4 regions of the Mycobacterium sp. IDUB_1 genome follow, and region 4 is predicted to be linked to each of the others. Evidence: predicted binding sites of a transcription regulator. Region 4 holds the regulator's gene; each other region holds the start of a gene.

Region 1 (3,463 bases), on a different contig from region 4:
CCAGCGTAGTGCTGACCCGCCAGGACCGCGACGACGATCCGGCGTTGCCGTCCACCGTGTTCGTCCTCGACAACAACGTGTCCCGCCCCGACGGCGGCTTCGGGACGCGCTACCCGTGGTTCTCGCTGATCGGGGTGAATCCGTTCCCGTCGCCCATCGACACCGCCGCCAAGGCCGTCATCGACATCGCCTATCAGTACAACTACAACTCCAACGCACCCGCGGATCTGCTCAACCTCGTCGCGCACGTCAACTCGCTGGTCGCCTACCTGTACGGCTACCGGGAGCAGGATCAGATCGACCTGCCGGTGGACAACGAGGGTCGGCCGACCGTCTCCTGCGGCGGCGCGAACACCTGCGCGGTGCTGGCCAGCGGCGCCGAGGCAATGCCGTGCGACGACGCGCGATGCGACGCTCCCGACGGTGACCGTGTGGTCGCCTACGTGACGACGCGCGGGAACACGACCTACGTCACCTACACCACCGAAGAGTTGCCGTTGGCGCGCCTGATTCGCGACGTGGTGCCCTTCGGGAACGCGATCGCCGATGTCAGCGAGCCGTTGTTGAAGGTCATCGTGGATTCGGCGTACTACGACAACAATCCGATCCCGTCCGACCCGAGCCGCTACCGCCCGGCGCGCCTGATGCCGACGGTCGGCGAGCTGGCCGATACCGTGTCCAAGGTGCCGGGAGCCATCCGGGACGGCCTGAAAGCACTGTCGGACAAGGACTCCGACGAGGACGACGTCGAGACGTCCGACAAAGCCGACAAGGCGACCGCCGCGGAGACGCGCCGTGAGCGGCGGCTGGAGCGGATCCGCGCGCGGGCCGCTGCACGCGAAGAGGCCGCAGACCAGTCGAAAGTCACTGAACCCAAACAGGACTCGACGACCTCGGCCGACTCGCGGGACGCCGCAGATGGAGACGGCACCGGCACCGCGGATTGAGGCGGATGACCGAGTACTGGAATCACAACACCGCCTACCACCCGTGGGTGCTCGCGTTCGCCCGCGGCCGTGACGTCCTCGACGTGGGGTGCGGTGACGGTCTGCTCGCCGAGCGCCTGGCGCCCGTTGCCCAGTCGGTTGTCGGTATCGATCCCGATGCCGGGGCGATTCGACGGGCACGCGCCAGGCTGGCAGACGTCGACGGGGTGTCGATCATCGAGAGCACCTTCGCCGACTATGCCGCAGCGGATGCACGTTTCGACCTGATCACCTTCGTCGCAAGCCTGCACCATCTCGACCTGCGCACCACACTGGAAGCTGCCCGCGACATGGTGCGGCCCGGCGGCGAACTCGCGGTGGTCGGACTGAGCGCGAACACCACCGTGACCGACTGGCTGTGGTCGGCGCTGCATCTGCCGGCTGTGCGCGTGGGGTCGCGGTGGCACCACGAGACCCGGGACATCGGGGTGGCCGTCGCGAGTCCCCGCGAGAACCTGGCCGAGATCCGTCGCATCGCCGCCGAGGTGTTGCCGGGTGTGCACATCCGCCGCGCGCTGTACTACCGCTACCTGATGCGGTGGGAGAAGCCGCGCGGCGACTGACTCACTTGTCGGTGGCAGTCGCGCTGAGCCGGACCAGCTCGGAGAGAACATCTTGGCCTCATTCGCACCGTGCGTCCGTATGGTCACAGCGCGGGCCATTCTTGTCGGTGGTTCGAACTAGTGTTCGAGTCATGGATGTGGTTGCGGACGCGATAGGGGTGATGCGGGGCCAGGTGGCGATCCTGCAGGACGCCTGCGACGCGTTGTCGCATCGCGAGCTGGTGGCCTTGATGGCTGAGGTGACGACGTTGGTCCGCACCGTGCCGGTGTTGGAGCATCAGATCCTGGCTCGGTTGGTGGCCGAGACGGAGCCGCGGCGGTTGGGTGAGGCGTCGTGGAAGAAGGTGCTGACCACCGCGCTGCGGGTCTCCGAACGCGACGCCAAACGCCGCCTGGCTGAGGCCGCGGCGTTGGGTCCGCGGCAGGCGTTGACCGGGGAGGCGTTGGCGCCTCGGTGGGAGGCCACCGCGGCCGCGCAGGCCGCGGGCGCCCTGGATGCCGATCATGTCGCAGTCATCAGCAAGTTCCATGATGGGTTGCCGGTGTGGGTCGATGTGGACACCCGCACGGCCGCCGACCGGCAGTTGGCGTCGCTCGGCGCAGGGTTGACGCCGGGGGATCTGCGCAAGGCGGCGGATCGGTTGGCGGCGATGATCGACGCCGACGGTCCCGAACCCACCGACGCCGACCGCGCCCGCCGGCGGGGCATTCAGTTGGGTGCCCAGCAGGCCGACGGGATGAGCCGGCTCACCGGCTGGATCACCCCGGAGTTCCGGGCGCACTACGAGGCGATTCACGCCAAACTCGCCGCACCGGGCATGTGCAACCCCGACGACGAAAAGCCCTGTGTCGAGGGCGAACCCGCACCCGAGCAGGCGCGATCTGATTCCCGCAGTGTGGCGCAACGCAATCACGATGCCTGGCTCGCGGTCGGACGGATGGCGTTGTCCTCCGTGGAGTTGGGGTCGCACAACGGGTTACCGGTCACGGTCATCGTCTCGACGACGCTGCAGGAGTTGGAGAAGGGTGCGGGGGTGGCGGTCACCGGCGGCGGGTCGCTGTTGCCGATGGCCGATCTGATCCGCCTGGCCTCCCACGCGCACCACTATTTGGCGGTGTTCGATCAGCACACCAATCAACCGCTGTATCTGGGTCGTACCAAGAGATTGGCGAGCCCGGCGCAGCGGATCGTGCTGCACTCCTCGGCGCGCGGCTGCACGAGACCTGGATGCTCGGTGCCCGGGTACTGGTCGCAGGTGCACCACGTCGAGGACTGGAAGACCGGCGGCCCCACCGACATCACCAACCTCACCCTCGCGTGCGGGCCCGACAATCGGATGGTCGAGAAGACCGGCTGGACCACCCGCATCAACCAGCGAGGCCAAGTCGAATGGCTCCCCCCACCCGACCTCGACACCGGGCAGCGCCGCACCAACGGCTACCACCACCCCCAACGCCACCTCCTGCCCGAAGACGACCACGGACCGTAGGCTGGCTCGCGATGAGCACTAGAGACGTCGACCGTCGGCTGAGCCCGCAGCCCGACACCGGATACGTCTACCGGACGGAGTGGCGCGTCGCGACGGGCGATGTCGGTGACGACCTCAACCTGCGCCTCGACGGGGTTGCCCGCTACATCCAGGAGGTGGGCGCCGAGAACCTCGTCGACGCGGGCGAAGCGGAAGAGCACCCGCATTGGCTCGTCCAGCGCACCGTGATCGATGTCATCGAGCCGATCGCCTTTCCCGACGAGGTGACGTTCAGTCGATGGTGTTCGGCGCTGTCGCTGCGCTGGTGCACCATGCGCGTGGATCTCGTCGGTAGCGACGGCGGCCGCATCGAGACCGAGGGTTTCTGGATCGCGATGAACGCCAAGACACTTACACCGCAACGCGCCACCGACACCCTGCTCGA
Region 2 (3,463 bases), on a different contig from region 4:
TCGACATCAGGGTCGGTTCGCCGACCTATGGCACCTGGGATGCGGTGACGCTCGACGACGAAACCCATCGGGCTGTGTACCTGTCCGAGGGGCTGGGCCACGCTTTCCTTGCGCTGCAGGACAACTCGATCGTCACCTACCTGTGCTCGGCCGGCTACGATCCCACCCGCGAGCACACCATCGATCCGCTGGATCCGGAGATCGGCATCGACTGGGCTGCCTGGCTTCCCGCGGCCGAGCTGAACCTGTCCGACCGGGACCGCGCGGCACCGAGCCTTGGCGACATGCGTGATCGCGGCCTGCTTCCCACCTGGGAGGAGTGCCTGGCGTTCGCCGAAACCCAGCGCGGCTAAGGCCCCTGGTCGTCTTCGGGCAGGAGGTGGCGTTCGGGATGGTGATAGCCGTTCGTGCGTCGTTGGCCGGTGTCGAGGTCGGGTGGGGGGAGCCATTCGACCTGGCCCCGCTGGTTGATGCGGGTGGTCCAGCCGGTCTGCTCGACCATTCGATTATCAGGTCCACACGCCAAGGTGAGGTTGGTGATGTCGGTGGCGCCGCCGCTTTTCCAGCCCTCGACGTGGTGAACCTGGGTCCAGTAGCCGGGCGCGCTGCAGCCGGGTCGGGTGCAGCCGCGGGCCGCGGAGTGCAGCATGATCCGCTGCGCCGGACTCGCCAATCTCTTGGTACGCCCCAGATACAGCGGCTGGTTGGTGTGCTGATCGAACACCGCCAAATAGTGGTGGGCGTGGGAGGCCATGCGGATCAGATCGGCCATCGGCAACAGCGACCCGCCGCCGGTGACCGCCACCCCCGCACCCTTCTCCAGTTCTTGCAGCGTGGTCGAGACGATGACGGTGACCGGTAACCCGTTGTGCGAACCGAGGTCTCCGGAGGACAGTGCCATCCGTCCGACCGCCAGCCATGCATCGTGGTTGCGCTGCGCCGCGCTCCTGGAGTCAGTGCGGGCTTGCTCCTCATCGGGTTCGCCCTCGACGCAGGGGGTTTCGTCGTCGGGGTTGCACATCCCCGGCGCCGCCAGTTTGGCTTGGATGGCTTCGTAGTGGGCGCGGGCTTCGGGGGTGAGCCACCCAGATAGTCGGCTCATTCCGTCGGCCTGCTGGGCACCGAGCTGGATGCCGCGCCGGCGGGCGCGGTCGGCGTCGGTGGGTTCGGGGCCGTCTTGGTCGATCATCGCCGCCAACCGATCCGCCGCCTTCTTCAGATCCTCCGGGGTGAGTCCCGCACCCAACTCCGCCAACTGGCGGTCGGCGGCGGCGCGGGTGTCGACATCCACCCACACCGGCAACTTTTCGTGGAATTTCGCGATGACGGCGACGTGGTCGGCATCCAGAGCGCCCGCAGCCTGCGCACTAGCGGTGGCCTCCCATACCGGTGGCAACGCCTCCCCTGTCAGGGCCTGCCGCGGACCCAACGCGGCCGCCTCGGCCAGGCGGCGTTTCGCGTCCGTCTCCGACACTCGCAGTGCAGTGGTCAGCACCTTCTTCCACGACGCCTCCCCGAGCCGCCGCGGCTCCGTCTCTGCCGTAAACCGCGCCAGGATGTGATGCTCCAAGACCGGCACGCTGCGAACCAGCGTCGTCACCTCGGCCATCAACGCCACCAACTCGCGATGCGACAACACGTCAGAGGCGTCGCGCAGGATCGCCAACTGAGCCCGCATCACCCCTATCGCGTCGGCAACCACATCCATATATCGAACACTAGTTCGAACCACCGACAACAACAGGACCCTTGTCACCCCCGCCCAGCATTACTAGGATATCCAAGTATCGACCAGGCGGAAGGCTCCTCATGATCACGCGTATCCCCCATTTCATCGACGGTAAGCGCAACGAGCTCGCGTCCACTCGGACCGCGGATGTGATGAACCCCAGCACCGGCGAGGTCCAAGCCCAGGTGCTACTCGCCTCCACAGCTGATGTCGACACCGCCGTCGCCTCGGCCGTGCAGGCGCAGAAGGAATGGGCGGCGTGGAACCCGCAACGCCGAGCGCGGGTGATGATGAAGTTCATCGAGCTGGTCAACGCCCACACCGACGAACTCGCCGAACTGCTGTCCCTCGAGCACGGCAAGACCGTCGCGGACTCCAAAGGCGACATCCAGCGCGGTATCGAGGTCATCGAGTTCGCCATCGGCATCCCCCATCTACTCAAGGGCGAGTTCACCGAGGGCGCCGGCGGCGGCATCGACGTCTACTCCATCCGCCAACCCCTGGGCGTGGTCGCCGGGATCACCCCGTTCAACTTCCCCGCGATGATCCCGCTGTGGAAAGCCGGTCCCGCCCTGGCATGCGGGAACGCGTTCATCCTCAAACCCTCCGAGCGCGACCCCTCGGTCCCGGTGCGGCTGGCCGAACTGTTCCTCGAGGCCGGTCTGCCCGCCGGGGTGTTCCAGGTCGTCCAGGGCGACAAGGAAGCCGTCGACGCGATCCTGCACCACCCCGACATCGCCGCCGTCGGGTTCGTCGGGTCCTCCGACATCGCGCAGTACATCTACTCCACCGCCGCCGCGAACGGTAAGCGTTCCCAGTGCTTCGGCGGCGCCAAGAACCACATGATCGTGATGCCCGACGCCGATCTCGACCAGGCCGTCGACGCACTCATCGGCGCCGGATACGGCAGCGCCGGTGAGCGGTGCATGGCGATCAGCGTCGCCGTCCCCGTCGGCGAAGAGACCGCGAACCGGCTGCGTAACCGGCTCGTGGAAAGGGTCAATCAGCTGCGCGTCGGGCACAGCCTCGACCCGAAAGCCGACTACGGCCCGCTGGTCACCGCAGCCGCCCTCGAGCGGGTGAAGAGCTACATCGCCGCGGGTGTGGAGGCCGGCGCCGACCTGGTGGTCGACGGCCGCGAACGCGCCACCGACGAACTGTCCTTCGACGACCAGAGCCTCGAAGGCGGCTACTTCATCGGCCCCACGCTGTTCGACCACGTCACCACCGACATGAGCATCTACACCGACGAGATCTTCGGCCCCGTGCTGTGCATCGTGCGCGCCCACGATTACGAAGAGGCACTGAGCCTTCCGAGCACCCACGAGTACGGCAACGGCGTGGCGATCTTCACCCGCGACGGCGACGCCGCCCGCGACTTCGTCTCCCGCGTGCAGGTCGGCATGGTCGGGGTCAACGTGCCCATCCCGGTTCCGGTGGCCTACCACACCTTCGGCGGCTGGAAACGCTCCGGCTTCGGCGACCTCAACCAGCACGGCCCCGCCTCGATCCAGTTCTACACCAAGGTCAAAACCGTCACCGAGCGCTGGCCCTCGGGCATCAAAGACGGCGCCGAATTCGTCATCCCGACCATGAAGTAGCGACGTGGACTTCTTCAGCCTCGGCGATGACGACCGCGTGATCGCCGAGACGGCTGCGGCGTTCGCCGAAAAACGCATGGCGCCCTACGCTTTGGAGTGGGACGAGACGCACCACTTCCCCACCGACGTGCTG
Region 3 (3,463 bases), on a different contig from region 4:
ATCAGCTCGGGCGCCACCGGGTCGTCACTGAAGCTGCGCACCGACCGCCGCAGCAGCTGCGCCTGCGTGCGCCCCAGCGCGATGGCTTCTTCGGTGCCGAGCCAGAACAGGTCTTCCTCGCCGGCGCGCACGAGGTTGCGCGCCGTCGACCCGTCGTCACGCAGCGTCAGCCCGCGCACCACCGCGACCGGGACCGCAGTCAGCTTGCCCTTCACGAGGTCGGCGGCGGCGGCGATCTCGTCGGCGACCGCGATCTCGGTGACGATCAACTCGTTGCCGTGCTGGTCGTGTTCCCCGGCATAGGCGTGCAGCACCTCCAGGCCGGCGGCGCCGATCGCGACGTCGGTCTGTCCCGTACGCCACGCCCGGCCCATCGTGTCGGTGACGACGACGCCGACGCGCACGCCGAGCCGCTCCCGCAACGCCTGCACCAACGCGGCCGCGCTGCCGTCGGGATCGACAGGAAGCAGCGCGAGTTCGTGGGAATCGACGTTCGACCCGTCCACACCCGCGGCCGCCTGCACCAACCCGAGCGCGTTCTCGGTGATGAGCGTGCGCCCCTTGCGGGCCAACACTCGCACCGCCTCACCGTCGATCAACTTGCGGCGCAGAGTGTCTCGCAGCTCGGGGTCGGCGGGCGCGTCGACCATGCGGCCCTCGCATTTCGAGAGCACCTTGCTGGTGACGACCACCACGTCGTCGTCGCGCAGCCAGGGGGCGGCCTCGGCGATCGCAGCCCCGAGGTCGTCGCCCGGCCGGAACTCCGGAAGTCCCGGTACCGGCAGCAGTTCCAGGGGAGCCGACGTTCCGTGGTCTCTCACAGATTCACCCCTGCCAGATCCAGACCGGCGCGCACCATCTCCGCGGTGACCGCCGGCTCGCTCATCAGCAGAGGCGCCGACCGCACCGTCACACCGTCGATCACCGCGTCGTCCCCTGTGTGCACCAGCCAGCCGTCCAGGATGCCGGTACCCGAACGGGCGCCGTAGAGCGCGCCGACCGCCTCGGAGGTGCTGTCCACACCGATCACCGACAGGCACGCATCGGCCATGCCGCGCAACGGCTTTCCCGCCACGATGGGGCTGTACCCGATCACCGGCGCCGACGTGGCGCGTAGCGCGGCGCGGATACCGCCGACCCGCAGGATCGAGCCGATGCTGACGACCGGGTTCGACGGTGCGATCAGCACGATATCGGCACCCTCGATCGCCTCGGTGACACCCGGTGCGGCAGTGGCCTTGTCGGCGCCGACGAACGCGAAGCTCTCGGTGGGCACCTGGGCGCGATACCTGACCCACCACTCCTGGAAGTGGACGGCCTTCTTCTCGTGGTCCTCGGGATCGGTGATGACGACGTGGGTTTCACTGCGGTCATCGCTGGCCGGCAGCAGCCGGGCGCCGGGGTTCCAGCGCGCACACAGCGCCTCGGTGACCTGAGAGAGCGGATAGCCCGCGCGCAACATCTGGCTGCGCACCAGGTGCGTGGCCAGATCGCGGTCGCCCAGACCGAACCAATCGGGCTGCACGCCGTAGGCCGCGAGTTCCTCCTTGGCGTGCCAGGTTTCGTTGCGGTGCCCCCAGCCGCGCTCGGGGTCGATACCGCCGCCCAGGGTGTACATGCAGGTGTCGAGGTCGGGGCAGATGCGCACGCCGAACATCCAGGCGTCATCGCCAACATTGACCACAGCAGTCACTTCGTGCTCATCGGTATCGTGAGTACTGAACTGCCCCAACCCCAATAGATGTTGAACACCCAGGAGGAAGCGAGCGCCACCCACGCCGCCGACCAGAACAGTGACCTTCACACCGACCGAGACTAGGCGCATACGGTCGCGGACCGTGCCCCGGAGGTGGCCCGGATCGGCAACGTGACAGACACGCCACAACGCGACGCGCCGAAATCGAGTCACGGAATGGTATGAATTCCTGTTCCAGCGCTTGACCGAGACAGCTAACGCGTGTGTAATCACAGCAGTGTCATTCGCGGTTCTCCGGCCGGTTCCGGTGTCGCAGACCGAGATTCGATCACTTGTTCGAATTGGGTGGCCACACAGAGTAAATAGTGGGGCTGGCTACAACGGATCTACGAGACCTGTGGAGGAGGGGAACATGGCTTTTGAACAGGCCGATTTCGGCAACTCGGTTCATTTCGACAGCAGGCTCCTCGGCTCGGTGGGAAGTGCACCGCACATCCAGACCGATCCGATGGCTGCAAGCATCGGGGGACGCCCGCAATTGAGTGTGGTGCCCGACCCGATCGACGACGAGCTGGCAACCGACGAGGACCAGTGGCAGGAGCGCGCGCTGTGCGCGCAGACCGACCCCGAGGCCTTCTTCCCGGAGAAGGGTGGCTCGACTCGGGAAGCCAAGCGCATCTGCCAGGGCTGCGAAGTGAAGGACGCCTGCCTGGAGTACGCGCTGGCCAATGACGAGCGCTTCGGCATCTGGGGTGGACTGTCTGAGCGCGAACGCCGTCGCATCAAGCGCGGCATCATCTAGGCGCAGCTAGTCCTCGTCGATCGTCGGATCGATGACGGACGGCTCGACGCCCAGATAAGTGGCCACCTGCGCCACCAGAAGCTCATGCAGAAGGTCGGTCAGCTCGACGGTGTCTTTGGCTCGTCGCTCGATCGGCTTGCGGAACAACACAATTCGCGCTCTCGTCGAGTTGCCGCGAACATCGACCCCGGCGGGGATCAGGCGCGCAAGCGCGATCGGCCCGTCGGCGACGACCTCGGGCGGCCACTGCACACTGTCCGGGTCCTTGGGAGCCAGCCGCGGGATCTCGTCGACCGCGACATCCAACGACGCGACCCGGTCCTGCCACCGCCGCTCGATCGGCTCATAGGCCTCGAGCACCGCCATGTCGAAGCGCTCAGCGCGGGTGCGCCAGCCCGGAACGGTGGGGGGCAGCAGCGGCCCTCGCATCCCACGGCCACGCCGGGACCCTCGGTGGTTCTGCCCGGTCACGAAAAAGATCGTAACGGTTGGGCTTCGGGCCCCTCGCGGCTCGCGTGTCCGCGCGGCGCGGACGAGCACAGACGATAACCTTCCGTTCGTGAATGTTCCCCGTCGCTGCTGCCGTCCAGGCTGCCCGCACTACGCGGTCGCGACGCTCACGTTCGTCTACTCGGACTCGACCGCCGTCGTCGGCCCTCTGGCCACTGTCTCCGAGCCGCACTCCTGGGATCTGTGCGTCATGCACGCCGGACGCATCACCGCCCCACGCGGTTGGGAACTGGTCCGCCACGCCGGACCGCTGCCGTCCCACCCCGACGACGACGACCTCGTGGCGCTCGCCGACGCGGTGCGCGAAGGCCGGGACGCGCCGGCTGGGCCGGTTGCTGCCTTCACCGGCTTCACCGACCCCGTCACCGGCACCCAGAGCGGCGCACTGATGGCCCCACCCGTGCGCCGGCCCGAGGCCAACGGTCGCCGACGCGGGCATCTGCGGGTTCTTCCCG
Region 4 (3,463 bases):
CGCCCCGGCCAGCAGAATGAGCAGCTTCGCCGCGGCGGACAAGCCGGTGATCTTCTGGACGCCCGACTACGGCGCGGTGATCGTGCGCGGTGCCATGAACGCGGCGTGGGAGAAGCTGGGCGGCGCCACCGGCACGCTCGGTGCACCGGTGTCCGATCAGATCCAGAGCGGCGACGCGATCACCCAGAAGTTCAGCGGCGGCGCCATCACCTATGACACCGGCACCAAGCGATTCAGCACCGAGCCGGCGAATCTCGCTTCGCAGCTCGTCGGCCTGGACGTTCCGGGGCAGGAGGCGACACAGCCCATTCCGTCGGCGCAGGGTGGTGACACCGGGTCGGGTGACGGGGTCCGCTGGACGTGGTGGTGGCTGCTGGCGGTCATCCCGGTACTTCTCGTCCTCGCGGTGGTCGGGCTGGCGGTTGTTCGGCGTCGAGGTCGCGATCGCGACGGTGACTCGTTCGCGCTGCCTCCCTATGACGCCGATGATCACGACGCCGGTGGCTACGACCGGGAGTCGTCGGATGTGGGGGAGGACGCGCTGTTCGCCGATCGCTACGCGCGTGAGGGTCTCGGGTCGGTGGCTCCCGCCGCGCGGCCCGGTACGCCCGCCGAAGGTCACGAACCGAGCGGGTTGCACCTGTGGGGGCTCAGCGAGTCCGCAGACACGGACCGTCCCGCCACGGTCGATCGCGATGCCGATCCTTTCGTCGAGCAGGACGACCCCGATTCGGTCGACACCGCACCGACCCGGATTCAGTCCGCGACCGACGTCCCCGTCGAGCAGCACGACTACGCCGTGGCTTCGGGTTCCGACAACGCTGTCGACGAGGAACCGGTCGACGAGGAACCGGTCTACGAGGAACCGGTCGACGAGGAACCGGTCGACGAAGAACCGGTCGACGAAGAACCGGTGTACGAAGAGTCGTCGTACGAGGACGAGGCTGACGAGAAGGACGCCGATTCGGACCACGTGGCCGTCACCTCGGCGTTTGCGGCAGCGCCCGCTCTCGAGCGGGACGCCCTCAACGACACCGGTAGGCACGCGCGGATCGATGACGATGACATCGCGCCGATGGGCACCGCGTTGCACCTGCCCCTTGACGACCCAGACACCATTCCCGACGGGTATCCGATCAAGGCCGACACCCGATCAGGTCTGTACTGGAGTCCCGACAGCGCCGAGTACGACGAGGCGCGGGCCGAAATCTGGTTCGCCACTGAGGAGATCGCCCGCACCAACGGGTTCGTCCGCGGAAGCTGACGAACCGCGTCGGTGCCCCGTCAGATCTTGCGGATGACCGTCACGACCTTGCCGAGCACGGCAGCGTCATTGCCGGGGATGGGGTCGAAGGCCGGGTTGTGCGGCATGAGCCAGACCTGACCCTTGGTCCGTTTGAACGTCTTGACCGTAGCTTCCCCGTCGATCATGGCGGCGACGATGTCGCCGTTGTCGGCGACGTTCTGCTGGCGCACCACGACCCAGTCGCCGTCACAGATCGCCGCGTCGATCATCGACTCACCCACGACCTTCAACAGGAACAGGGAGCCCTCCCCGACGAGCTCACGGGGTAGCGGGAACACATCCTCGACGGCCTCCTCGGCGAGGATCGGTCCTCCGGCTGCGATCCGCCCGAGGACCGGCACGAATGTGGGCTCCGGTAGGGCGTCGGAACCGGCGACCTCGGTCGCGACGACCGGAGTGGCGGGTGCGTCATCGATGCCGCGCACGTCGACGGCCCTCGGCCGGTTCGGGTCACGGCGCAGGTAGCCCTTGCGTTCGAGTGTGCGCAGTTGGTGCGCCACCGACGAGGTGGACGTCAGACCGACGGCGTCGCCGATCTCGCGGATGCTCGGTGGGTAGCCCCGGGTGGTCACCGACGAGCGGATGACGTCGAGGATGGTGCGTTGACGGTCGGTCAGACCTGCCCCGCGCTCACGTCGGTTGGCGGAGTCCGTACCGGCCGAGGTGTCGCTGCTGTCGTCGCTCATGACCACGAATGTAACGCGCAGCGCACGCGGAATCAAACATGTGTTCGAGGCGTGTCGCGAGCAACCGGCGCCGAAAGTTCGCCCGCGGCGACTTGTCGGTGCCCTCCGTTAGCGTTCGCAACAGTTCGATCACATGTTCTATCGATCGAACACTTGATCGAGTACTGTTCGAACACAAGAGCGAATCCACGGAGCGAAAGGCACTCAGATGACCGTTCTCCACACCCCCGATGTTCGTCAGCCCGCAGGCCGCGTCGCACGTCCCGTGCGGATCGGGCCGGCCAGCGCGGTCGCGCCCAGCGGGCGCGCTACCAGGACGGCTCGGCAGCGGCATCACCAGCGTCCCGGCGGCGCACGCCTGAGCTATCGCGGGAGCGGCGTGCTGGTGTCTCGTGCGTCGCACCGGCGCCGTCCCATCACTCCCGCCGCGACGGTCGTTCTCGCGCTCGTCGCCGGCGCCATCACGTTGTGGCTGGGTCTTGTGGCCCAGGCGGGCGGTGTGGTGGGACCGCAGGTCGAGGTGCCGGGTCGGTTGGCCGTCGTCCAGGTGCACACGGGGGAGTCGTTGCAGCACGTCGCCGAACGCGTGGCGCCGCACGCGCCGGTGTCTGATGTGGTCGCCAGGATTCGCGAACTCAACCAGCTCGAGACGGTCGCGCTGACCGCCGGACAGACGTTGATCGCCCCGGTCGCCTGACCGCACACAGGTAGTCCAGCGGGCAGGCAGCATGGTGGCGATCGTGGACATCTCGCCTTGGAACGCGCCGATGGGTCTGGTGCTGAGCTCCGCCCTGCTGCCGCAGGTACGCTCGAAGACGTTCGAAGTGTTCCGTCGGTGCGGTGAAGGAGCAGTGGTGCACTGTCCGTTCTGCCGCCATCCCGACTCACGGGTTGTCGATTCTCGAGAGACCGACGAGGGCCAGGCCATTCGTCGCCGCCGATCCTGCCCCGAATGTGGGCGCCGGTTCACCACCGTGGAAACCGCGGTGCTGGCCGTGGTGAAGCGCAGCGGTGTCACCGAGCCGTTCAGTCGCGAGAAGGTGATCAAGGGCGTGCGGCGAGCGTGCCAGGGGCGGCAGGTCGACGACGACGCGCTCAATCTGCTCGCTCAGACGGTGGAAGATGCCGTGCGTGCGACCGGATCTCCTGAGGTACCCAGTCACGAAGTCGGTCTTGCGATCCTGGGCCCCTTACGCGATCTCGACGAAGTGGCCTATCTGCGATTCGCCTCGGTGTACCGGTCCTTCTCGTCGGCCGAGGACTTCGAGCGTGAGATCGAGGCGCTACGCGCGCACCGCGAGGTGTCCGCGGGCAGCTGAGATCGCTCAGTCGATCTCGCGGTGTCCGTCCTCGACCACGCGCCCGGCCACCTGAACCCACCCTTGTGGGCTCCACACCGTCTGAATGACCGAGCCGCGGCCCTGAACGATGGTGAGGTCGCGACTCAGATACTCGGTGATGCGCACGGCCG

The links. The regulator LexA, encoded in region 4, represses DNA repair genes until DNA is damaged. The targets are predictions, from matches to a motif close to CGAACANNTGTTCG.
Region 1: a site for LexA is predicted at 1,663-1,676, ahead of ACZYYX_RS25935 (HNH endonuclease signature motif containing protein). Genes of this name have one in related genera too.
Region 2: a site for LexA is predicted at 1,713-1,726, ahead of ACZYYX_RS09750 (HNH endonuclease signature motif containing protein). Genes of this name have one in related genera too.
Region 3: a site for LexA is predicted at 2,022-2,035, ahead of cofD (2-phospho-L-lactate transferase). Genes of this name have one in related genera too.

The regions. Positions count from the first base shown of each region.
Region 1 covers NZ_JBVAYA010000005.1:378,598-382,060, forward strand. Annotated here, with positions in the region: gene ACZYYX_RS25925 (PE-PPE domain-containing protein) at 1-947, shown strand, start outside; gene ACZYYX_RS25930 (class I SAM-dependent methyltransferase) at 953-1,549, shown strand; gene ACZYYX_RS25935 (HNH endonuclease signature motif containing protein) at 1,681-3,039, shown strand; gene ACZYYX_RS25940 (acyl-[acyl-carrier-protein] thioesterase) at 3,051-3,463, shown strand, end outside.
Region 2 covers NZ_JBVAYA010000001.1:1,900,984-1,904,446, reverse strand. Annotated here, with positions in the region: gene ACZYYX_RS09755 (dTDP-4-dehydrorhamnose 3,5-epimerase family protein) at 1-353, shown strand, start outside; gene ACZYYX_RS09750 (HNH endonuclease signature motif containing protein) at 350-1,708, opposite strand; gene ACZYYX_RS09745 (CoA-acylating methylmalonate-semialdehyde dehydrogenase) at 1,810-3,330, shown strand; gene ACZYYX_RS09740 (acyl-CoA dehydrogenase family protein) at 3,335-3,463, shown strand, end outside.
Region 3 covers NZ_JBVAYA010000001.1:2,260,570-2,264,032, forward strand. Annotated here, with positions in the region: gene ACZYYX_RS11360 (coenzyme F420-0:L-glutamate ligase) at 1-821, opposite strand, end outside; gene cofD (2-phospho-L-lactate transferase) at 818-1,804, opposite strand; gene ACZYYX_RS11370 (WhiB family transcriptional regulator) at 2,235-2,498, shown strand; gene ACZYYX_RS11375 (metallopeptidase family protein) at 2,505-2,927, opposite strand; gene ACZYYX_RS11380 (DUF3499 domain-containing protein) at 3,058-3,463, shown strand, end outside.
Region 4 covers NZ_JBVAYA010000004.1:201,692-205,154, reverse strand. Annotated here, with positions in the region: gene ACZYYX_RS21895 (sunset domain-containing protein) at 1-1,264, shown strand, start outside; gene lexA (transcriptional repressor LexA) at 1,285-1,992, opposite strand; gene ACZYYX_RS21885 (LysM peptidoglycan-binding domain-containing protein) at 2,201-2,689, shown strand; gene nrdR (transcriptional regulator NrdR) at 2,847-3,311, shown strand; gene ACZYYX_RS21875 (PhzF family phenazine biosynthesis protein) at 3,318-3,463, opposite strand, start outside.